One region of the Streptomyces sp. NPDC012827 genome, then DNA from elsewhere that is predicted to be linked to it. Evidence: riboswitches for the same ligand, from Rfam matches in the RefSeq annotation. Region 1 holds a riboswitch; each other region holds the start of a gene.

Region 1 (5,815 bases):
GGTCGCCGCGTCCGGCGTCGTCGAGGGCTGAGCCCTCTCCCCGCCGGCCGGGGTCGGGCGCGCCGTCCGCGACGCGCACCCGCCCCGGCCGGGACCCGCCGCACGGCCCGTCGCGGAGGCTCAGCCCTGCTCGCCGTACCGGCGCTCGAACTTCGCGATCCGGCCCTCCGTGTCGACGGTCCGCGCCTTGCCCGTGTAGAACGGGTGGCTCTCCGACGAGATCTCCACGTCGATCACCGGATACGTGTTCCCGTCGTCCCACTCGATGGTGGTGTCGCTGGTCGCCGTCGACCGCGTCAGAAACGCGTACCCCGCCGAGCGGTCCCGGAAGACCACCGGCCGGTACTCGGGCTGCTTGTCCTGCTGCACGTGTCCTCCTCCGGGGCTGACGCCCTGACTCCTCCGGCCTGACCGACAGGCCACCCCCAGCCTCGCCGCGCCCGGCCGGGGCGACCAGCGCCACGCGACCGACCGGGTGACACGCCGCGCGCACGCCCCCGGCACCCCTTTGACTGTGCGCGACCGGGACGCCACACTCGGTCGTCGGGCGCCGCCGAGAGGACGCGGGCCCCTTCCCAGGCCACCAGGGGGCGCGATGACCGGCAGGGTTCTTCCGTACGAGGTGCACGGCGAGGGGCCGGGGCGCGCCCTCGTGCTCCACAACTGGTTCGGCGACCGCACCAGCTTCGCCCCGCTCCGCGACCACCTCGACGGGGCCGCCGGACAGTACGCCTTCCTCGACTGCCGTGGGTACGGCGAGGCCCGCGACACCCCCGGCGACTACACGATGGAGGAGATCGCCGCCGACGCCCTCGCCGTCGCCGACGACCTGGGCTGGGACTCCTTCACCGTCATCGGCCACTCCATGGGCGCGAAGGCCGCCCAGGTGATGCTCCTCGACGCTCCCGGTCGCGTCCGGTCCCTCGTGGGCATCTCACCGGTCTCCGCCGCGGGCTTCCCGCTGGACGCCGAGACCTGGGAACTCTTCGCCGGTGCCGCCTCCGAACCCGCGAACCGGCGCGCCATCATCGACCGCACCACCGGCGGACGGTACGACGACACCTGGCTCGGCGCGCGCGTCGAACGGTCCCTGAACCGCTCCTCGGCCACCGCCTTCCGTGCCTATCTGGACTCCTGGGCACGCGCCGACTTCCACGAGCGCGTCCGCGACAACCCGGTGCCCGTCCTGCTCGTCGTGGGCGCTCACGACCCCGCCCTCGGCGCGGACGCGATGGAGGCCACCTGGCTGCGCTGGTACCCCAACGCCCGCCTCCAGGTCCTCGAGGACGCGGGCCACTACGCGCCCGAGGAGACTCCGGAAGCCCTCGCCGAGGCCATCGAGGCCTTCCTCGCCGCCTGACCGGCCTCCCGCCCCACCGGGGATGCGGAAGCCGGTGGGGACGTGCCTACCCTGGAGAACGGGCGGGGAGGCCGACCCGGCCCCGCCCGGCAGCCGCGGCGCACGCGGACGGCGGAAGGCGGCCGAGCATGTACTTCACGGACCGGACCGACGCGGGACGGCGGCTCGCCGCCCGCCTCGGCCACCTCGCGGCCCTCGACGTCACCGTCCTCGGGCTGCCCCGGGGCGGGGTGCCGGTGGCCGCCGAGGTCGCCGACGCCCTCGGCGCACCGCTCGACCTCTGCGTGGTACGGAAGCTGGGCGTGCCGTACCGGCCCGAGGTCGCGATGGGCGCCCTCGGTGAGGGCGGCATCAGGGTCCTGAACGACCAGGTGCTCCGTGACGCCCGGGTGGGACCGGGCGACCTCGCGGCGGTGGAGGAGCGCGAGCGCGCCGAGCTGGAGCGGCGCGCGCGCCGCTACCGGGGCGGGCACCGGCCCGCACCGCTCGACGGCAGGACGGTTCTCGTGGTCGACGACGGGCTCGCGACCGGGGCCACCGCGCTCGCGGCCTGCCGGGTGGTCCGTGCCCGGGGCGCGGCACGGATCGTGTTCGCCGTCCCGGTCGCCCCGCGCGGCTGGACCACCCGCCTCGGCGGGGAGGCGGACGAGACCGTCTGCGTCCACACGCCCGACGGGTTCACCGCCGTCGGCCAGTTCTACGAGGACTTCTCCCCGACCTCCGACGAGGAGGTCGTCGCCCGGCTCGCGCGCAACCGGGCGGTGCACGGACCCGTCGTCCAGGAGACGGACGTGCGGATCCCCCTGCCGGAGGGCGGGGGCGCCCTCGCCGGGCGGCTGGCCGTCCCCGAGGACGCACGTGGCATCGTCGTGTTCGCCCACGGCAGCGGCAGCGGCCGGCACAGCTCCCGCAATCGCGCGGTGGCCGGGGCCCTGAACCGGGCGGGGCTCGGCACGCTCCTCTTCGACCTGCTCACGGAGGAGGAGGCGGCCGACCGGCGGCTCGTCTTCGACACCCCGATGCTCGCCGGACGCCTGTCCAGGGCCACGGAGTGGCTCGCGGCGGAGCCGGTGGCCCTGGGGCTGCCGCTCGGCTGGTTCGGCGCGAGCACGGGAGCGGCCGCCGCCCTGTGGGCGGCGGCCGAGCCGGGCGGTGAGGGCGGCGGGGCCGGGGCCCGGCCCGTGGCGATCGTCTCGCGCGGGGGCCGGCCCGACCTGGCCCACGAACGGCTGGCCCGGGTCGACACCCCCACCCTCCTGGTGGTGGGCGGGCGCGACACGCTCGTCCTGGACCTGAACCGCACAGCTCGGACGATGCTGCGCTGTGAGAACCGGCTGGAGGTCGTGCCCGGCGCCACCCACCTCTTCGAGGAGCCGGGTGCCCTGGAGGAGGTGGCGGAGCTCGCCACCTCCTGGTTCACCGGGCACTTCGGACGCCGGACGGGCGCTCCGGTCAGTACGGGCCGTTGACGTTGTCGATGGAGCCGTAGCGGTCCGCCGCGTAGTTGCAGGCGGCGGTGATGTTCGCGACCGGGTCGAAGAGGTCCATGGACGTGCCCGGCACGTGGTAGGCCATGAAGGTCGGCTCGATGACCTGGAGCAGGCCCTTCGACGGGGTGCCGGCCGCGGCGTTGGAGTCCCACAGGTTGATGGCCCGCGGATTGCCGGAAGACTCGCGCATCACATTGCGCAGGATGCCGTCGTACGAACCGGGGATGCCGTACCGGGCCATGACGTCGAGCGACTCGCGGATCCAGCCGTCCAGGTTGTCGGCGTAGGCCGTCGTGGCGGCCCGGGCGGCAGGGGCCGCGGGAGCGGCGGCCGGAGTCGCGGCGGCACCGGAGGAGCCGGGAGCCGCTCGCCGCTCGCCGCGGCTCGCCCGCTCGGTGGCGCCGGCCGGGGACTTCGCCGCGGGAGCCTTCGCGGAATCCCGACGAATCGTCAGTTCGAGTCCGGGGTGAATGAGTGACGGATTGTCACCCACCACGGTCCGGTTGACCCGGTAAAGAGCCTTCCAGCCGCCTTGAATTCCCTTCTCCCGTGCGATGCCGGAAAGGGAGTCGCCCTTCACGACGGTATAGGTGCGGGTCGCGGCGGGGGCGGCGGGGGCGGTGGGAAGCGCGGCGGGGGCGGCCGCGGCAGGGAGCGCGTGGGCGGCGGTCTGTGGGGCCCCGGAGACCGGCTGGGCGCCGGCCGAGGCGGGCACGACCAGCGGCAGGGCCAGCGCCGCGCCGCCCGAACCGGCGAGGGCGAGACCACGGGGGACGGTGCGGCGCCGAGGGCGGCGGTGCTTACCGTGTGCAGGCATGACGGGTTCCTCTCCGGCGCCTGCGGGGTGAGCTGTCGGGTTCGGACGGGAGGTGTCCGGCCGCGCGCACGCGGCTTCACCCCGAGCCGTTCCGGAAGTCCGGACCGGCGTGTTCGTGGGTCCCCCGCTCCTGCCGTCGGGTGAAAAGGGAGGTTTTCAGGCGGTGGCAGGATTCGGCGGTCCGCCTGAATGGGGGTGACCGTAGGCCAGAAAGGGGGCCCGGAACAAGGCGTCGCGTCACGCATGCGCGGAAAAGAAGTTCCCGGAATTCCCGTATTCAAGATCCTGTTTCCCGGCGGTCTGCCGAACGGCCTTGCGGCACCGGGCCCGGCGGTCCCCGGCACCCGATCGGGCGGGCCGGGAAGTGAAACGCGTCACCCGGAACGCAATGTCCGCATATGCGCTGTAATTCCGATCGAAAGAGAAGGGGGCGAAATACCCCCACTCGCGACGGCGCGAAAGGGGTGGAAGGATGCCGCGCCCACGAATGGAGCAAATATCGCGAAGTCGACATTTGGGATGCAGGATGAGCTCCTCCGACCTCGGGAGCCGCCCATGCCCTCCGCCCCTTCCCTCCTCGGCCCCGACGCCCTGGACCGCGAGGCCGCCGCGCTGTACGAGAGCGCGACCTGGCGGCGGATCGTCGAGAACTGGCACAGCCCCGCTCCCGCTTCCCCCGGCGAGGACGCGGGCCCGGGGGACTGGCGTGCCCTCCTGTCCGTCCCCGTGGACCGGCTCGTCGCCGAGGCGCTCGACGCGCTGCCGCCCGCCCTGCCCGCCGAGCGCCGGCTGCCCGGCCGGGTCGGAGCCGTGCTCCCGGACCGCCTGCACGCGTGGCGCCGGATCGGCCAGGGCGATCTGCGCCCCTCGGTGCACCTCGGCTACGCCCGTCAGGTTCTGGAGGAATGGGGCTGGCAGAACGCTCCGTACAGGCTCCGCGACGCCCGGGGCGCCCGCTGCGTCTGCGGCGCCCTGCTCGCCGCCCACCGTCTGGGCTACGGCAGCGCCGACACCATGAACCACGCCGCCGCCTGGATCGTCACCGAGCTGCGCGCCCGGGGCTGGACCGGGCTGATCGGCCCCTGGAACCGCGCACCCGGCCGGACCGCCTCCGACGCCCTGGCCCTGCTGGACGCCACGGCCCGCCGGGCCGCCCGCGCCGGCCACTGAGCGGCCGCCCGTCCTCGCGGCCGTGATGCCAAGGGCGGGCGGTGGCGCGGCCGGTCAGACGGTCAGCACCTTCACGCCCGCCTCACCGAACCGCGTGACCGCCTCCGCCGGGACGGCGGTGTCCGTGACGAGGAGGTCGACACGGTCGATCCCGCAGATGCGGGCGAACGCCCGCCGGCCCAGTTTCGAGGAGTCCGTCACGACCACGACCCGGCTCGCGCGCTCGGCGAACAGGCGGCTGACGGCCGCCTCCTCCTCCTGATGGGCCATCACGCCCAGCTCGGCGTCGATGCCGTCCACACCGAGCACCACGGTGTCCAGCACGACCTCGCTGAGGACACCGGCCGTCAGGGGCCCCACCAGCTCGTACGTCTGCGGACGCGCCACCCCGCCCGTCGTGACCAGCTTGACCGCCGGCCGCACGGCCAGCTCGCCGGCGATGTTCAGGGCGTTGGTGACCACGGTCAGCGCCGGTGCGGCGGGGACGGCACCCGGTGTCTCCGCCCGCTCGCCCGCGAACCGCACCGCGAGCGCCCGCGCCACCTCCGTCGTCGTCGTACCCCCGTTGAGTCCCACGACCTCGCCGGGGGCGATCAGATCCGCCACGGCCGCCGCGATGCGCCGCTTCTCCGGCGCGTGCCGCGTGGACTTGTAGCGCAGCGGCAGCTCGTACGAGACGCCGTGGGCGACCGCGCCGCCCCGGGTCCGCACCAGGAGCCGCTGCTCGGCGAGTTCGTCCAGGTCGCGGCGGATCGTGGCGGCGGAGACGTCCAGCGCCGCGGCGGCCTCCTCGACCTCCACCCTGCCGGAGCCGGCGAGCAGTTCGAGGAGCGCGTTCCACCGCTCGTGCTTGGCCATGTGTGCCGTTCCTCCCGCTCGTCCGCGCGTCCGATTCTAACCGCCGCGCTGCGCGGGACCTGGAAAGTGGTTGCGTGCATCTGCTTGAATCCGACTTGATACGAGCAACTTCAATCATCT
Region 2 (5,815 bases), on a different contig from region 1:
CACCGGTGACCGGCGAGGAACGCGGCGGCGGTAAGTTCCCCAAGGGGCTGGTGCTCCGCCTCTTCGCCTATCTGATCGCGGGGCACCTCTTCGCCGGCTTCCTCTACCTGCTGTTCCTGTTCGGCGGCCGGAACCAGTGAGCGCGGCGTGCCGGGGCCGGTCGGGTCACGCCTCCGTGAGCAGGCGTTCCCGCAGCAGCTCGCGGGTCCGGGCGGACAGCCCCAGGCCCTGGGTGAGATAGGCCTCCGTCGAGCCCCAGGTCGCGTCGATCGTCTCGAACGCCGCCCGCAGGTACTCCACCCGCGCGTCGAACAGCGGGCTCAGCAGCTCCATCACCTCCGGCGACATCGCGTCCGGGGCGGTGGAGCTGCGGCGCACCTTGTAGCGGCGGTGCGGGTCGTTCGACAACGCGTAGTCCGCCTCGATGGCCTCCCGCTCGACGCCGAGGGCGAGCAGGGTGATCGCGATCGACAGCCCGGCGCGGTCCTTGCCCGCCGCGCAGTGCATCAGTGCCGGAACGCTCTCCTCGGCCATGGAATGCAGGATCCTGCTGTGCTCCGCCGTCCGCTCGACAATCATCTTCCGGTACGAATCGGACATCCGGGCGGCGGCCTTGCCGTCGCCCAGGATCTCCCGGAGCTGCGCGAGGTCCCCGCCCCGGACGAGCTTCCAGAACTCCTTGCCGTCGGCCGGGTCGTTCAGGGGTATGTTCACGTTCCGCACGCCGGGCAGCTCGACGTCCGGGCCCTCCACCCGCCGGTCGGCCTCGTTGCGGAAGTCGAAGACCGTGTGCAGGCCCAGTGAGGCGAGGAAGACGGCGTCCTCCTCGGTCGCGTGGGCGAGGTGGCCGCTGCGGAAGAGGCGACCGGGGCGCACGGCGCGCCCGTCGGCCGTCGGCAGGCCGCCCACGTCCCGGAAGTTGCGGACCCCGGTGAGCCGGGGCTCGTCCGCCGCGGTGGGCGGGATCTGCGGCAGCTGCTGCGTCACGGATGCTCCTGGAAGTAGGCGTTCGGTGGCCGACACGCGTGGGGTTTCTGGCGCAATCATCCAGGGAGGACCCCGCCTGACGCACCCCCTCGGACAGGAATGAGGGATCTGTCCGAATTGAGGCATTGCGGGTAACTCGCGCCGGTTGCAGGCGAGATGGGTTGTCGTGCGTGAGCAGGGTCATAGAGGTGACGCATCGTGGCCGCCCGCCCGGAGCAATTGCCCTGTGCGAAAGGGGGATCGAGGGTCCGTGGTCCACGGAGGGTGACCGGAATTCCGGCGGAGAACGCCGGAGGTGAATGCCGTGGAAAAAGAACGGCTTGTTCCCGCCGACCCCCCTCGTCTAGCGTCACCGTCACTCCGGTCGGACCGCCGAATCCTGCCACCGACCGGAATTCATACCCAGCCCACTCGCGTGGCAGGAGCGGGGGACCCAGGAAGTACGCCGGTCCCGCGACGCAGGACGGCTCGGGGTGAAGTCGCGTGGACACGCGGCCGGACATCTCCAGTCCGAACCCGACAGCTCACCTCGCAGGCGCCGGAGAGGAATTCGCCATGCCCGCGAAGGGTAAGCACCGCCGACCGAAGATCAATTCCCTCACCCGCGGTTTCGTCGCCGCCGGCACCGGAGGCGCCGTCGTCGCGCTTCCGCTCCTGGGCGCGACCGGCGCCCACGCCGCCGAGCAGGCCGCCCCGGCCGCCGCCGTCCAGACCCACGCCGTGGCCGCCGCGCAGGTGGCGCAGACCGCCCAGGCCGCGCCCGCCGCGAAGAAGGCCGCGCCGAGGACGTACTCCGTCGTCAGCGGCGACTACCTGTCCAAGATCGCCACCGAGCAGGGTGTCGAGGGCGGCTGGCAGGAGCTGTACGCGGACAACCGCCAGGTCGTCGGCGAGGACCCGTCCCTGATCCTGCCCGGGATGAAGCTGACGCTGAACGGCGAGAACGCCGCCGCGCCGAAGGCCGCTCCCAAGGCGGAGCGCAAGGCCGCCCCGAAGACCGAGCGCAAGGCCGCCCCGAAGAAGGAGCAGTCCCGCGCCTCCCGGAGCAGCGAGCGCGCCTCCGCCCCGGCCACCACCTCCACCGCGGCGCCGTCCACCGGCAGCTCCACGGCCTCCTCCGGCTGGGTCGCCCCGGTCGCCGGTGGCGTCTCCACCCCGTACCGCGCCTCCGGCTCCATGTGGTCCTCCGGCTACCACACCGGTGCCGACTTCATCGCCTCCTCCGGCACCACCGTCCGCGCCGTCGGCGCCGGTACGGTCGTCTCCGCCGGGTGGAGCGGTGCCTACGGCAACGAGGTCGTCATCCAGCACGCCGACGGCAACTACTCGCAGTACGCCCACCTCTCCTCCCTGGCCGTCTCCGCCGGCCAGTCCGTCAGCGGCGGCCAGCAGATCGGCCTCTCCGGCTCGACCGGCAACTCCACCGGCCCGCACCTGCACTTCGAGATCCGGACCTCGCCCAGCTACGGCTCCGACATCGACCCGCTGGCCTACCTCCGCCAGCACGGCGTCTCCCTCTGACCCGCCGCGCTCGAGAAGCGCGCGCGATCAGGCTCCGCGGTGGCCCGGCACTCCTGTGCCGGGCCACCGGTTTGTTCCGGTCTTGGGGAAATCTTTATCGGTGGCATATGTCACCCGCCGTCAACCCCTCCTTACGGTCGCGTAGGTCACATCCCGGAAGGAAGGATGTGCTCCCGTGGCAGACGATTCGAGATCAACAGACAAGAACGCATTCGGGTCGTACGCGGCGATCGGTGACAGCTTCACCGAGGGCGTCGGAGACCCCGGCCCCGGCGGGACGTACATCGGCTGGGCGGACCGGTTCGCGGTCCTCCTCGCCGACCAGCTGCCGGAACCCGAGGACTTCCGCTACGCCAACCTGGCCGTACGGGGGCGCCTTCTCGACCAGATCGTCGCGGAACAGGTCCCGCGGGCGAAGGAACTCGCCCCCGACCTGGTGACCTTCTGCGCCGGCGGCAACGACATCATCCGCCCCGGCACCGACCCCGACGACGTGGCCGCGCGCTTCGAGCGCGCCGTCGCCGACCTCACCTCCTCCGTCGGCACGGTCATGGTGACCACCGGCTTCGACACCCGCGACGTGCCCGTGCTCCGGCACCTGCGCGGCAAGATCGCCACCTACACCGCGCACGTCCGGGCCATCGCGGACCGCTACGGCTGCCCGGTCCTCGACCTGTGGTCGCTGCGCTCCGTCCAGGACCGGCGCGCCTGGGACAGCGACCGCCTGCACCTCTCGCCCGACGGCCACACCCGGGTCGCCCTGCGCGCCGCCCAGGTCCTCGGCCTGCCGGTGCCCGCCGACCCGGACCAGCCGTGGCCGCCGGTGCCCCCGCGCGGCACCCTCGAGGTACGCCGCGACGACATCCACTGGGCCAAGCAGTACCTGGTCCCCTGGATCGGGCGGCGGCTGCGCGGCGAGAGCTCGGGCGACCACGTGGAGGCCAAGCGCCCCGACCTCATGCCCCTGTAGCCGGGTTTCATGCCCCCGGAATCCGGGGGAGGGCGGGGAAACCGGTGGGGATCCGCTCCAGGACCCCGCCCGCGAACACGTCGTACAGCGGCAGCGTCTCCAGGTGGACGTAACCGATGTGGCAGTCGCAGACGGCGAGGGGACAGACACGCGGCCGCAGCGCGGCACGGTACGAACCGTCGTACAGATTGCCCAGCTCGGCCCTGACGAAGTGGCAGCGCCGCACCGTCCCCTCGCCGTCCACCGACACCACCGACTCGCCGGTGCGGCACGGCAGGCCGCCCGAGCGGTGCGGATGCCTGCTGTACGGGAACAGGGGATCGATCTCCGCCCAGGCACCGGCCTCCGCGTCGGTGTACGCGTACCCCTCGGCCGCGTTCACCCACAAGTAGACGTGCGGCGGCAGGTCCGCGCGCAGCCGCCGTGCCTCCTCGCGGTGCGCCGGCAGCCCGACCACCCCGACGCTGAAACGCACCCCCCGCCCGGCGAGGTCACGGCACTTGCCGAGGAACCGGTCGTACGGCGTCTGCCCCGGGTGGTACGTGCACCACAGCGCCACCGTGTCCCGGTCGGCCTCCGCCAGCCAGTCGGTGCGGCAGCTCAGGTTCGTCTGGATGGCCACCCGTTCGACGTGCGGCAGCCGCGACAGCTCCACGAGCGCCCGCCGGTACCAGGAGCGCACCAGCCCCTCGCCCCACGGGGTGAACAGGATCCGCAGCCGGTCGCCCCGCTGCTCCGCCACCCACCCGGTGAACCGCTCCAGGGCCGCCCGGTCGGCCCGCAGCCGCTCGGGGCTGTCGCGCCGCTTGGCGAACGGGCAGTACGGGCAGTCGAAGTCGCAGGAGGCGAGCGGCCCCCGGTAGAGCAGCGTCAGATCCACACCCCGCCCCTACTTCGGCTCGTAGGCGGCCATGGCGGCCCGCACGGCGGGGGAGAAGAGGACCGGACCCAGCCCGTCGGAGTACGCCAGGCCCTCCGGCGACAGGCGCAGCAGCCCTCCGGGCGCTTCCGCGTCCAGCCAGCCCAGCCGTTCGAACCGGGCCAGCTCGGCCCCGAAGTCCTCGAAGGGGGAGGTGCCGAACCGCTCCTCGTACCCGGCGAGCGGCATGCCCTCCGCCTGGAGCAGCGACTGCAGCAGGTGCCGGCGCCGGGCCTCGTCGCCGTCCACCCGGCGGCCGACCTCGGCCCGGGAGAAGTCCCGGGTCTCCGTGTAGCGATCGATGATCCCGCGCACCTGCCGCATGTCGACGGCGTAGTCGAAGGAGTAATGGAGCGAGGAGGTGTACGAGCGGGCCCCGCAGCCCAGGCCGATCATGCCGTCGGTCTGGCAGGCGTGGTCACCGGGGCCCACCGGGCCGGCGTCCGACCGCCGGAACATGCGCATCGACACCTGCTCGTAGCCGTGGGCCAGGAGATGGTCCCGGCCCTGGCGGTAGAGGCGCAGGCGCTGCCCGTCCCACTCCCGGTCGGCGGCGGCCGGGTCCTGGAGACGGCCGAGGCCGGTGAGCGGACGCACGTACAGCGGGTACAGGTACAGCTCCTCCGGCCGCCAGGCGAGCGCGGCGTCCAGGGAGACCCGCCAGGACGCCTCGGTCTGGCCGTCGATGCCGTAGATCAGGTCGATGTTGAGGACCGGCACACCGGTGTCCCGGATGCGGCCCAGCGCCGCCTCGACGTCCGCCCGGCGCTGCGGCCGCACCGCCGCCCGGGCCTCCGCCTCCACGAAGCTCTGCACCCCGATGCTCAGCCGGCTCGCGCCCCGCCCGGCGAGGACCGCGAGACGGTCGGCGGTCGCCGTGGTGGGCGAGGTCTCCACCGAGAGCGGTACCGCCCGCAGGTCCGCGCCCATGCGCTCCTCCGCGATGTCGCAGAGCCGCTCCAGCTCACCGGCGGTCAGGAAGGTCGGCGTCCCGCCCCCGAACGCGGCCGTCGTGAACCGCACGGAACCCTCGCCGAGCGCCTCGCGCACCGCCGTCGCCTGCCGCTCCAGGGCGTCGAGATAGCGGGTGGACAGCTCGTCCGGGGCGCCGATCCGGGTGAAGAGGTTGCAGAAGCCGCAGCGGACCTCGCAGAAGGGGACGTGGGCGTAGAGCGAGAGGGCGTCCTTGGGCTCCCGCGCCCAGAGGGAGGCGAGCGCGGGACGGTCGGGGAGCGCACGGTAGGCGGTCTTGTGCGGATAGGCGTAGACGTAGCTGCGGTACGGGCGCGGGACGCCGCCGGCGTCGTCGTCGGGGAGAAGGGTCACCGGGCCGTTCACGCCGCCTCCCGCTCCGGGCCCGGGAGCACGAACTGCGCGTACGGCACCGTCCAGACGACCTCGTGGCCGATCCGGTGGCC
Region 3 (5,815 bases), on a different contig from region 1:
AGGCCTCCCTGGCGGCCGGTGAGACCGGACTCCTGGAGACGGGGGTCGAGGAGCTGCTGCGGTTCGACGGGCCGGTGGAGCTGGCGACCTGGCGGTACGCGACCCGGGACCTGAGCATCGGCGGGCAGGCGATCCCGGCGGGCGACCCGGTCCTGGTGGTCCTGGCCGCCGCCGACCGGGACCCGGCACGGTTCACGGAGCCGGACACCCTGGACCTGGCGCGGCGGGACAACCAGCACCTGGGGTACGGGCACGGCATCCACTACTGCGTCGGCGCGCCGCTCGCGCGCCTGGAGGGACAGGTGGCCCTGGCCGCCCTGCTGACCCGGCTGCCGGACCTGCGGCTCGCCGCCGACCCGGCCGAACTGCGGTGGCGCGGCGGGCTCATCATGCGCGGTTTGCGCACGCTTCCGGTGGAATTCACCCCTTCCGTACGGGTGGCTCCGGCTGAGGGTTCGTCAGAAGTGTGATCTTCACGTGATCGCGGGGCGACCGACTTGTGACGGACGTTCGAATGCCGCTACGTTTCGCGGCAGTCTTCAGCCGTCACGCGAAAGGCGTACGTATGCGCTCCGGGAACGGACGACACCGTCGACCCCGTCAGGCCCCCGCTCTCGTCGTCGCGGCGGGCGTGACCGGATCCGCCATGGCGCTGCCGCTGCTCGCCACCGGATCCGCCTCCGCCGCCGACGCGGCCACCTGGGACCGGGTGGCCGAGTGCGAGTCGGGCGGCCAGTGGAGTGCCAACTTCGGCAACGGGATGTACGGCGGGCTCCAGTTCACCCAGGAGAGCTGGGAGCGGCACGGCGGGCTCGCCTACGCCCCCAGCGCCGACCTGGCCAGCCGCGCCCAGCAGATCGTGGTGGCCGAGAAGGCGCTCGCCTCGGGCGCGACCGACTGGGCCACCTGCGCCCCGATCGCCGGGCTGGGCAACGACGGGAAGGCGCCGGGCGTGAACCCGGGGCCGGCCGTCACGCTGCCCGAGGAGACGGGCCCCGCCCCGGAGTCGAACCGCACGGCCGGCACGCCGACCGCCTCGCCCGCCTCGCCCGCCGCGCAGGTCTCTCCGTCCTCCCCGGCCTCCTCGGTGCCCGTACCGCGGGCCTCCGGCGCTCCCGCGGCCTCCTCGGCCCCGGACGCCCCCACGGCCTCCCGGACGCCGGGAGCGGCCGGGACGACCGCCGCCCCGGACGCCTCCACCCACCCGGCCGCGCCGGGTGCCTCCACCCACCCGGCCGCACCGAGCGCGCCGACGGCTCCCGGCACCTCCGACACGCCCGGAACCTCCGGAACGCCCGAAAAGCCCCGTACGGCGGAAGGTGACGCTCCGTCGAGCGCGCCCGGCACCGGCAAGCACCGGGGTGACGCCGCCCCGGAGGAAACCGGCAAGACGGACACTTCTGCCGAAGCAGGTCGTCATGCCGCACCGACGGACAAGAAGTCTGAAACTCCGGCAAAGGCTCCGGTCGTCGATGCGTCGCCGACCGGAGTGGACGCAACGGACAGTCAGGACACTTCGGACGCCTACACGGTGCGCCCCGGGGACAACCTGACCGTCATCGCGCAGGAGCGGCAACTCCCCGGAGGCTGGACCGCCCTCTATGACGCCAACCGGCGGACGGTGGGCACCGATCCGGACCTCATCCTGCCTGGTCAGAGCCTTGATCTGACGATCGGTTCGGCGCCGTCGGCCGGGTAGTTCGAGAGGTAATGTCCGGTTCTGCTCAAGTGAGACATGGATCTCTTCGCCCCAACTGGCGCGGCTTGTGCGGAAGATTTGATTCCGTGACCTCTCACCTGCGCAAACACCCTCCGCCGGAAGGACGGTAGGGGCGTTATTTCCGCAATGCGCCCCTTTGAACTTCCGGCAGGAGTGTGGCTACGGTCGTCATCGCTCGCCACCGCGGGCCCCGTCGACCGAGAACGCCGAGTCCTGCCGCCGGCCGATGGGAACAGTCGTCGCGTAAGCGCCGTAGGCAGGAGCGGGGGACCCAAGGTAAGTGCCGGCCCCGGTCGTCGAGAAGGACGACCGACGTTCGGCTTGGGGTGAAGCCGCGTGCTAGGACACGCGGCCGGGCAACTCTTCGGCCCGAACCCGACAGCTCACCTCGCAGGCGTCGGTGAGGAGAATCTCCATGCTGTTTTCCGGCAAGGGCAAACACCGCCGTCCCTCCAAGGCCACCCAGGTCGTCACGCTCGTCGGCGTCACCGGTGCCGCCGTCGCCGCCCCGCTGATGGCCACGGGCACCGCCTCGGCCGCCACCGCCTCCGAGTGGGACCGCGTCGCCCAGTGCGAGTCCGGCGGCAACTGGTCCATCAACACGGGCAACGGCTACTACGGCGGCCTGCAGTTCTCGGCCTCCACGTGGGCCGCGTACGGCGGCACCGCCTACGCCTCCACCGCCAACCTGGCCTCGAAGTCGCAGCAGATCGCCATCGCCGAGAAGGTCCTCGCGGGCCAGGGCAAGGGCGCCTGGCCGAGCTGCGGCGTCGGCCTCTCCCGCGCCACCTACAGCGGCGGCACCACCGAGACCCAGAAGCCGACCGGCACCACCACCTCGCCCGAGCGCCGCTCCGAGCAGCCGACCACGCGCAGCACCAAGCGCACGGCTCCGAAGGCGACCGCCCGCGAGACCTCCAAGAGCGTCACCGCCCAGGCCGCTCCGCAGGAGCGCCGCAAGACCGTCACCACCCCGACCGGCAAGAAGGTCAAGAAGGGTGACGGCGAGTACAAGGTCGCGGCCGGTGACACCCTCGCCACCATCGCCCAGGCGCACGGCGTCAAGGGCGGCTGGGCCACCCTCTACGACCTCAACCAGGACGTCGTCGAGGACGCCGACCTCATCTACCCGGGCCAGCAGCTCCACCTGAAGTGAGCCTCGCGGCCCTGACGAACCTCCCGCGGTGACCACCCCGGTCCGGCGTGCCCCCCGTGCACGCCGGACCGGGGTTCCGTCTGTTACCCATGAGTACCCGCGGGCGGTTCGTCCCGGGATGCATGCCCCCGGGTCCTTTTTCGTCCCACGGGGCGGGCGCCCGGCGGGCCGGAGCCCCCGGGCCGGTTAGGCTCTTGTCGCAAGGCGAACGAGCCTTGCGCCGTATGCGTCACACCTAGCGTCACATCCCAGAAGGAGATGCTCGTGCCGTCCATCGACGTCGTCGTAGCCCGGGAAATCCTGGACTCCCGAGGCAACCCCACGGTCGAGGTCGAGGTCGGCCTCGACGACGGCAGCACCGGCCGTGCTGCCGTCCCGTCCGGTGCCTCCACCGGTGCGTTCGAGGCCCTCGAGCTCCGTGACGGCGACCAGAACCGCTACCTCGGCAAGGGCGTCGAGAAGGCCGTCCTGGCCGTCATCGAGCAGATCGGCCCGGAGCTCGTCGGCTACGACGCCACCGAGCAGCGCCTGATCGACCAGGCCATGTTCGACCTGGACGCCACCCCCGACAAGTCCTCGCTCGGCGCCAACGCCATCCTCGGCGTCTCCCTCGCCGTCGCGCACGCCGCCTCCGAGGCCAGCGACCTCCCCCTCTTCCGCTACCTGGGCGGCCCGAACGCGCACCTGCTGCCCGTTCCGATGATGAACATCCTGAACGGCGGGTCGCACGCCGACTCGAACGTGGACATCCAGGAGTTCATGATCGCCCCGATCGGCGCGGAGTCCTTCTCCGAGGCCCTCCGCTGGGGCACCGAGGTCTACCACACCCTCAAGTCCGTCCTGAAGACCAAGGGCCTCTCCACCGGCCTCGGCGACGAGGGCGGCTTCGCCCCGAACCTGGGCTCCAACCGCGAGGCCCTCGACCTCATCCTCGAGGCCATCAAGCAGGCCGGCTACACGCCCGGCAAGGACATCGCGCTCGCGCTCGACGTCGCCGCCTCCGAGTTCTACAAGGACGGCTCCTACGAGTTCGAGGGCAAGGCCCGCTCCGCCGCCGAGATGACCGACTACTACGCGGAGCTCGTCGACGCGTACCCGCTGGTCTCCATCGAGGACCCGCTGTTCGAGGACGACTGGGACGGCTGGAAGACCATCACCGAGAAGCTGGGCTCCCGCGTCCAGCTGGTCGGCGACGACCTCTTCGTCACCAACCCGGAGCGCCTCGCCCGCGGCATCGAGGAGGGCGCCGCCAACGCGCTGCTCGTCAAGGTCAACCAGATCGGCTCGCTGACCGAGACCCTGGACGCCGTCGAGCTGGCCCAGCGCAACGGCTTCAAGTGCATGATGTCCCACCGCTCCGGCGAGACCGAGGACGTCACCATCGCCGACCTGGCCGTCGCCACCAACTGCGGCCAGATCAAGACCGGTGCCCCGGCCCGCTCCGAGCGCGTCGCCAAGTACAACCAGCTCCTGCGCATCGAGGAGATCCTGGACGACGCCGCGGTCTACGCCGGCCGCAGCGCGTTCCCGCGGTTCCGCCCGGCGAACTGAGGCACCGGCACAAGGGCTGACACAGCCCGTATCCGTACGTCCCCGCATGCGGTCCCGTACCGTGTGCGGGGACGTACGCACGTGAAGGGGAGGCGCGCACATGGCCCGGGACCGGTTCTCCACCGCGACCAGGATCAGGCTGCTCGGTGAGCAGACCGCCGCCCGCGTCTACCGCTCCCAGAGCCGCCGCCAGGCCCGCCGTTCCCGGCTCACCGGCCGCGCGGCCTTCCTCGCCCTCGTCGTCTGCTCCCTCGTCGTGGCGCTCGCCTATCCGATAAGGAGCTACGTCTCCCAGCAGGGCGAGATCGCCGAGCAGGAGCGGAAGGCCGCCGAGGCCGCCCGGCGGGTCGAGGAGCTGCGGGACGAGAAGGCCCGCCTCCAGGACCCGGCCTACGTCCGCCGCCTCGCCCGCGAGCACCTCCACTACGTGCTGCCCGGCGAGACCGGGTTCACCGTCGACGACCCCGGCGCGGAGCCGCGGCCCCGCAGCGGCCACGGCCCGGCGGACCGCCCCTGGTACGACAACCTGTGGGACGGCGTGGACCGCGCCGACCGCCCCTGACCGACCCGTACGGCCGACCGACCCGTACGCCCCCTTTGATCCCGTACGACCCCGACGACCAAGGCAGACATGGAAACGCCCCCTCCGCAGACCGAACGCACCGAGCCCACCGAGGCGGACGTCGCCGCCTTCGAGGCGCAGCTCGGACGCCCGCCGCGCGGCCTGCGCGCCATCGCGCACCGCTGCCCGTGCGGCAACCCGGACGTCGTCGAGACCGCGCCCCGGCTCCCCGACGGCACCCCCTTCCCGACCACGTACTACCTCACCTGCCCCCGGGCGGCCTCGGCCATCGGCACCCTGGAGGCCAACGGGGTCATGAAGGAGATGCAGGCCCGGCTCGCCACCGACCCCGAGCTCGCCGCCGCCTACCGGGCCGCGCACGAGGACTACCTCGCGCGCCGCGACGCCATCGAGGTCCTGGAGGGCTTCCCCAGCGCCGGCGGCATGCCCGACCGGGTCAAGTGCCTGCACGTCCTGGTCGGGCACTCGCTCGTGGCGGGCCCGGGCGTCAATCCCTTCGGCGACGAGGCGCTGGCGATGCTGCCGGAGTGGTGGGCGAAGGGCCCGTGCGTCACCCCGTGCGCGGACGAGGACAAGGGCGGGGAGACGACGTGACCCGGGTCGCCGGAATCGACTGCGGTACGAACTCCATCCGCCTGCTCGTCGCCGACGTGCACCCGGAGACGGGTGAGCTGATCGAGCTGGACCGGCGGATGACGATCGTCCGGCTCGGTCAGGGCGTCGACCGGACCGGCCGGCTCGCCCCCGAGGCGCTGGAGCGGACCTTCGCCGCCTGCCGCGAGTACGCCGGGGTCATCAGGGAGCT
Region 4 (5,815 bases), on a different contig from region 1:
CGCCAGTTCGCGACCGGCGGCTGGAGCGTGGGCGCGGTCGCGCTGGTCGCGGGGTGGCTCGCCCGGACCCGGCCGCGCGGGACCCGGATCGCGGCCGTCTTCCCGGACGGGCCGCAGCGGTACTTCGACACCGTCTTCAACGACGAGTTCTGCGCGGCGCACGGCCTCCTCGACGGCCCGGTGCGCGAGGAGCCGGCGCCGTACGTGAGCGCCGAGCGCGTCGACGGCTGGACGCGCAGGGTCCTGAACCGGGCGGAGCGGCGGACCCACGGGGCCGCGCGGCCGCACCCACCGGCGGGCCTGGGCCCCCGGACCCCCGGTGTCTGCGGTACGGACCGGGGCCCGGGCCCGCGCGACACCGACCGTGCCGCCGGCCGGTCCGGACTCCCCGGCCTTCCCGGTCTCCCCGGTCTCCCCGGTCCCTCCGGGGCCGACCGGGCCGGACGGACGGGGCGGACCCGTTGAGCGCCACCGCCGCGCCGCCCAAGGGCGGCATCTGGAAGCAGAGCCGTACCTTCGAACCGGCCGTCCGGCTGCTGTTCCTCAACCAGCTCACCATCAACCTCGGCTTCTACATGCTCATGCCCTTCCTGGCCGCGCACCTCGCGGACGGGCTCGGCATGGCGGCCTGGGCGGTGGGGCTGATCCTCGGCGCCCGCAACCTCTCCCAGCAGGGCATGTTCCTGGTCGGCGGCGCGCTCGCCGACCGGCTCGGCTTCAAGCCGCTGATCGTGGCCGGCTGCGCCCTGCGGACCCTCGGCTTCGGCGCGCTCGCCTTCGCCCAGTCGCTGCCGGTGCTGATCGCCGCCTCGCTCGCCACGGGGCTCGCGGGCGCCCTCTTCAACCCGGCGGTACGGGCCTTCCTCGCCGCAGAGGCGGGGGAGGCGCGGCGGGTGGAGGCCTTCGCCCTCTTCCACGCGTACTACCAGGCGGGCATCCTGCTCGGGCCGCTGGTCGGGGTGGCGCTCACCGGGGTGTCGTTCCGGCTGACGTGCGTGGTGGCGGCCGTCCTCTTCGCCGGGCTGACCCTGGTGCAGCTCCGGCACCTGCCCGTACGGGGCCGGGAGGCGGACCGGGCCGGCGGCGACGGCGGCCGGGGCCAGTTCCGCACGGTCCTCACGCACCGCACCTTCTGGCTGTTCTCGCTGGCCATGACCGGCTCGTACGTGCTGTCCTTCCAGGTCTATCTGGCCCTGCCGCTCGCGGCCGGGGGTACGGGCCTGACCACCGCCCTGTTCGTGGTGTCCGCGCTGGTGGCGCTGGCCGGGCAGCTGCGCATCACGGCCTGGTGCAAGGCGCGGCTGCGGCGCGAGCGGTGTCTCGTGCTGGGCCTCGCCCTGATGGGCGCCGCCTTCCTGCTCCCGGCGGCGTTCGGGCGGGGAGTGGCGGGGCTGCTGCTGTGCGCGGCGGTCCTGGCCGTGGCGAACGCGGTGCTCTACCCGTACGAGATGGACACGGTCGTCGCCCTGTCCCGGGGGCGCTGGGTGGCCACCCACTACGGGCTCTACAACACCGTGTGCGGGATCGGCATCACCCTGGGGAACCTGGGGACCGGCGCCCTGCTCGACGTCACGGGCTGGTCGGCGGTGCCGTGGCTGGCCCTGTGCGCGGTGGGACTGGTGTGCGCGGGGGCCGTCGCACTCCTGGCCCGCGGCGGCCGGCTCGCGGCGCCCCCGCCCGAGCGGCCCGAGCAGTCCGCGTCGTCGGAGCAGTCCGCATCGCCCGAGCCGCCCGCGTCGTCGGAGTCGTCCGCGCCGCCGGAGTCGTCGAAGCCCGGCCCCGCCTGATCGCCCGGCTCCTTCCGGCCGGTCGACGCCCTGGGCGTCCCGGGGCTCCTTGATCGCCCGGGTCCCCCGGTCGGCCGTCCGGGAGTCGCCGCCCGGCGGGGGCGCGGGGACCCTGGGAGGGCGCGGTACGGGCCGCGGCCGGTATCGACCGGGCAGGAGAGCACAGGTGGGGCACCCTCTGGGAGCGACGGGTGACGGGCGGCGGGACGACGAGCCCCGCCGCCCGTACCGCGGTGCGCGCCGCTTCCTCCGGGCGCTGCCCCCGCTGGTCATCGCGGGCGGTGCCGTCTTCGACCTGTCGACGCCGCCCCAGTTCACGGCCGCGCCGATGTTCTCGGCTGCCCCGCTCATCGCCGCGCCGTTCTTCTCCACCCTGACGACCCTGCTCACGGGCATCGCCGCCGTCCTCGCCTGCCTCGGTCTGCACGCCTACAACGACACCCTCACCGAGGTCCCGTCCCTCACCGAGGCCCTCACCGTCATGACCGTCTCGGCGCTCGGCCTGCTGATCAACCGGGTCGTCCGGATCAGCGGGGAGCGGCTCGCCTCCGCGCGCGTCATCGCGGAGACGGCGCAGAAGGCGGTGCTGCCGACGCCGGCCGAACGGATCGGCGGGCTCCACTGCGCGGCGCGGTACGAGGCGGCGCAGGCGGACGCGTTCATCGGCGGCGACCTCTTCGCCGTCCAGGACACCCCGCACGGGGTGCGGCTGATCGTCGGGGACGTACGGGGGAAGGGCCTGGACGCGGTCGAGGCCGTGGCCGTGGTGATCGGCGCGTTCCGGGAGGCCGCCGAGCAGGAACGGACCCTGGAGGGGGTGGCGCAGCGACTCGAACGGGCCCTGGCCCGGGAGGGCACCCGGCGGCACGGGCTCGACGCCTTCGAGGGATTCACGACGGCGGTCCTGGCGGAGGTGCCGCCGGGCGCCGGGGTCGTACGGATCGTGAACCGGGGACATCCGCCCCCGCTGCTGCTGCGGGCGAACGGCGGCCTGGAGACGCTGGAGCCGGGCCAGGCGGCCCTGCCGCTCGGCATGGGCGAGCTGGCGGCCTGGCCGGACCGGGCCGACGAGCGGGCCTACCCGCCGGGCGCCACCCTCCTCCTCTACACCGACGGGCTCTCGGAGGCGCGGAACGCGCAGGGCGTCTTCTACGATCCGGCGGAGCGGCTGGCCGGGCGGATCTTCCCGGGGCCGGAGGAACTCCTCGACGCGCTCGTGGACGACGTACGGCGGCACACGGGCGGCGGGGCGACGGACGACATGGCGCTCCTCGCGGTGAGCCGGCCGGCGACCGGACAGCCGGAGCGGCGCCGGACGATGCCGGTGGTGGCGCCCGGCGGTGGGCGCCGTCACCACCCGTGACCGAGAGGTCTCCCAGTGATAACAATTGACTTACCGTCAGTTTTAGTGTGGACGGGGCTTCCGTTTTGAGAGGGGGTCAACTCGGGCGATTCCCTGCCAATTCAATGAACGATCACCGGGAACGGCTTGGAATAGGACCCTCGTCTCTATTAACGTTCGATAACGCAGCGCGGTCGTCCCAGTCGTCGCAAGAGGCGACACCGTGCGCACGCGCCGAATCCCGAAAGGGAACCGGGGAACCACCACTTGGGGTGAATCGGGCCCCTCGCACCTCGTGCGAAACCGCCCGTAGGAGACCTTCCTGCTCCGAACCCGTCAGCTAACCCGGTAGGCGAGAAGGAAGGAAAGGAGCGCGCCTCCGTGGCGTCCAACACCCCTGCACCCGAGGCCTCGTTCGATCCCTTCGGCGGCGCGGGTGCCGCCGGCTCCGCCGGGGAGTGGAACCCGACCGAGGGAACCCTCCGCGCCGAGAGCCGCTCCGGCGGCCGTCACCGCGTCGTCAAGCAGCGCTCCAACTTTGCCCGTTCCTCCACCGTCCTCGGCGTCGGCGTCATCGCGGCCGTCGGCGCGGGCGGTCTCGCCACCGCGCAGGACAGGCCCCCGGTCGCCATATCGCTCCCGGACCTTCCGGACCTCGGTCTGCCGGACGCCCACGACCTGCCCGGCGTCGGCGACCTGCTTCCCGACGAGGCACCCGAGCCGGTCAGCGCCGAGCGCGCCAACCCGAACCCGCTCACCGCCGCCGCGTACACCACGCTCTCCGAGGAGAGCACCACGGCGGCCGCCACCGCGAGCGCCGCGACCGGCACGGCCGGGCCCACGGCCGGAGCCGCCGACGCGGGCGAGGCGCTGCGCGCGCGCATCCTCCAGCAGGCCGAGCAGCAGCAGACCTCCGCCGACGCCGCCGAGCGGGAGGCCGCGGAGCGCGCCGCCGCCGAGAGGGCCGCCGCCGACGCCCGCGCCGCCGCCGAGAAGGCGGCCGCCGAGGCCGAGGCGAAGGCCAAGGCGGAAGCGGAGGCGAAGGCCAGGGCGGAGGCCGAGGCCAAGGCCGAGGCGGAGCGGATCGCGGCGGAGAAGGCCGAGGCGGAGCGCCTGGCGAAGCTCGCCGCCGACTACGCGATGCCCCTCTCCTCGTACACCCTGACCTCCACCTACATGCAGTCCGGCAACATGTGGTCCTCCGGCTACCACACCGGTCTCGACTTCGCGGCGCCCACCGGCACCCCGCTCAAGGCCGTGCACGGCGGCACCATCACCTCGGCCGGCTGGTCCGGCTCCTACGGCTACCGGATCGTGCTGCAGCTCGCCGACGGCACCGAGATCTGGTACTGCCACCTCTCCTCGATGACCGTCGCGGCGGGCCAGACCGTCGGCACCGGCGAGACCATCGGCCGCGTCGGCGCCACCGGCAACGTCACCGGCCCCCACCTCCACCTGGAGGTCCACACGCCCGGCGGCGACGGCATCGACCCGGCGCAGTGGCTCCGCTCCAAGGGTCTGTCGCTCTAGCAGCAGCACGGGGACCGTCTACCTCGAAAATCCCGGAACATGCCCGCCGGTGTTCCCGGATCAGGCGCGCCGGTCCCCCGGCGTGTGATCAGCTCCGGTACGGATTGAAGTCGCCGTAGTCCAGATACTGCGGCGGCGCCCACGCCAGCCCGGTGGCCCGCGCCGCGTACGTGAGCGCCGGGGAGGCGACCGGGCGGCGCTGCCACAGATGGTGCAGCAGCTCCTGCTCCCGCGCCGTGAAGTCCGGGCCCGCCACCCCGCGCCGGGCCCGGTCCCGCAGGAACGCGAGGGTCGTCGCGAACGACTCGTACTCGCCCACCGCCCGCGCCGCCTCGGGCCCGTACGCGCGGGCGGCGTAGGCGCGGGCCACCTGGCGGGCGCGCAGGGAGGAGAGTGCCGGAGGTTCGGCGGGGGCGAGCCAGCCGGCCGCCGCGTACGCCGGGAGCACCCGCGAGATCGTGCGCAGTTCGCGCTGCCGGCTCCACACGGCGAGCCAGGTCAGCAGCCCGAAGGCCGGAACCATGAAGACCGCGTACACGGCGTAGAAGGCGAGCGGGCCGCCGAAGGTGGCCGAGCCGTTCCAGAGGGCGTGGACCCCCATGGCGAGGAGCAGTCCGGCGAGCGGCAGCAGTACCTTCCGCAGCCGCCTGCCGCGGGGGGCGAGCGCGGCGAAACCGAAGCCGAGGCCGGTCAGGACCGTGAACAGCGGGTGGGCGAAGGGGGACATGACGACCCGGACGAAGAAGGTCGCGGCGGTGACCGACCCGAGTCCTGAGGTGCCGAACTCCTGGTCCTCGCCGAAGGCGTTCCCCAGGTAGAGGATGTTCTCGGTGAAGGCGAAGCCGGTGGCGGTGAACCCGGCGGCCACCACCCCGTCGACGGGGCCGCCGAAGTCGCGTCTGCGGAAGAGGAACAGGAGCAGGATCGCGGCGGCCTTCGCGCTCTCCTCCACCACCGGCGCGATGACGGTGGCGCCCAGGTTGTCCGCCGCGTCCGGGTCGGCGGTGGCGGTCGCGATCCAGCGGACCGCGAAGGAGTTGGCCAGGATCGCGACGAGCGCGGCGGCGAAGGCGCCCCAGGCGAAGGCGAACAGCAGGTTCTTCCACGGGCCCGGCTCCACCCGGTCGAGCCAGCGGAAGGCGGCCATGAGCAGCGG

What was found. Region 1 has a riboswitch for cyclic di-AMP ahead of ACFY60_RS26840 (transglycosylase SLT domain-containing protein). Riboswitches for the same ligand answer to the same signal wherever they lie in the genome.
Region 2: it holds a riboswitch for cyclic di-AMP, as region 1 does, so the genes downstream of both, ACFY60_RS24545 (peptidoglycan DD-metalloendopeptidase family protein) here and ACFY60_RS26840 (transglycosylase SLT domain-containing protein) in region 1, are expected to answer to the same signal.
Region 3: it holds a riboswitch for cyclic di-AMP, as region 1 does, so the genes downstream of both, ACFY60_RS25895 (transglycosylase family protein) here and ACFY60_RS26840 (transglycosylase SLT domain-containing protein) in region 1, are expected to answer to the same signal.
Region 4: it holds a riboswitch for cyclic di-AMP, as region 1 does, so the genes downstream of both, ACFY60_RS03465 (M23 family metallopeptidase) here and ACFY60_RS26840 (transglycosylase SLT domain-containing protein) in region 1, are expected to answer to the same signal.

What each region holds. Positions count from the first base shown of each region.
Region 1 covers NZ_JBIBBY010000013.1:147,745-153,559, reverse strand. Annotated here, with positions in the region: gene ACFY60_RS26860 (peptidylprolyl isomerase) at 1-31, shown strand, start outside; gene ACFY60_RS26855 (type B 50S ribosomal protein L31) at 121-369, opposite strand; gene ACFY60_RS26850 (alpha/beta fold hydrolase) at 596-1,360, shown strand; gene ACFY60_RS26845 (alpha/beta family hydrolase) at 1,489-2,829, shown strand; gene ACFY60_RS26840 (transglycosylase SLT domain-containing protein) at 2,813-3,667, opposite strand; cyclic di-AMP (ydaO/yuaA leader) riboswitch at 3,672-3,856, opposite strand; gene ACFY60_RS26835 (hypothetical protein) at 4,223-4,837, shown strand; gene ACFY60_RS26830 (DeoR/GlpR family DNA-binding transcription regulator) at 4,892-5,695, opposite strand.
Region 2 covers NZ_JBIBBY010000011.1:266,711-272,525, forward strand. Annotated here, with positions in the region: gene ACFY60_RS24535 (DUF6126 family protein) at 1-140, shown strand, start outside; gene ACFY60_RS24540 (tyrosine-protein phosphatase) at 166-987, opposite strand; cyclic di-AMP (ydaO/yuaA leader) riboswitch at 1,382-1,538, shown strand; gene ACFY60_RS24545 (peptidoglycan DD-metalloendopeptidase family protein) at 1,543-2,508, shown strand; gene ACFY60_RS24550 (SGNH/GDSL hydrolase family protein) at 2,684-3,478, shown strand; gene ACFY60_RS24555 (STM4011 family radical SAM protein) at 3,486-4,358, opposite strand; gene ACFY60_RS24560 (STM4012 family radical SAM protein) at 4,368-5,735, opposite strand; gene ACFY60_RS24565 (STM4013/SEN3800 family hydrolase) at 5,732-5,815, opposite strand, start outside.
Region 3 covers NZ_JBIBBY010000012.1:252,820-258,634, forward strand. Annotated here, with positions in the region: gene ACFY60_RS25885 (cytochrome P450) at 1-470, shown strand, start outside; gene ACFY60_RS25890 (transglycosylase family protein) at 632-1,699, shown strand; cyclic di-AMP (ydaO/yuaA leader) riboswitch at 1,959-2,132, shown strand; gene ACFY60_RS25895 (transglycosylase family protein) at 2,136-2,876, shown strand; gene eno (phosphopyruvate hydratase) at 3,141-4,427, shown strand; gene ACFY60_RS25905 (septum formation initiator family protein) at 4,528-4,989, shown strand; gene ACFY60_RS25910 (DUF501 domain-containing protein) at 5,059-5,604, shown strand; gene ACFY60_RS25915 (exopolyphosphatase) at 5,601-5,815, shown strand, end outside.
Region 4 covers NZ_JBIBBY010000002.1:20,610-26,424, reverse strand. Annotated here, with positions in the region: gene ACFY60_RS03480 (PLP-dependent cysteine synthase family protein) at 1-465, shown strand, start outside; gene ACFY60_RS03475 (MFS transporter) at 462-1,787, shown strand; gene ACFY60_RS03470 (PP2C family protein-serine/threonine phosphatase) at 1,954-3,150, shown strand; cyclic di-AMP (ydaO/yuaA leader) riboswitch at 3,352-3,499, shown strand; gene ACFY60_RS03465 (M23 family metallopeptidase) at 3,511-4,659, shown strand; gene ACFY60_RS03460 (PrsW family intramembrane metalloprotease) at 4,748-5,815, opposite strand, start outside.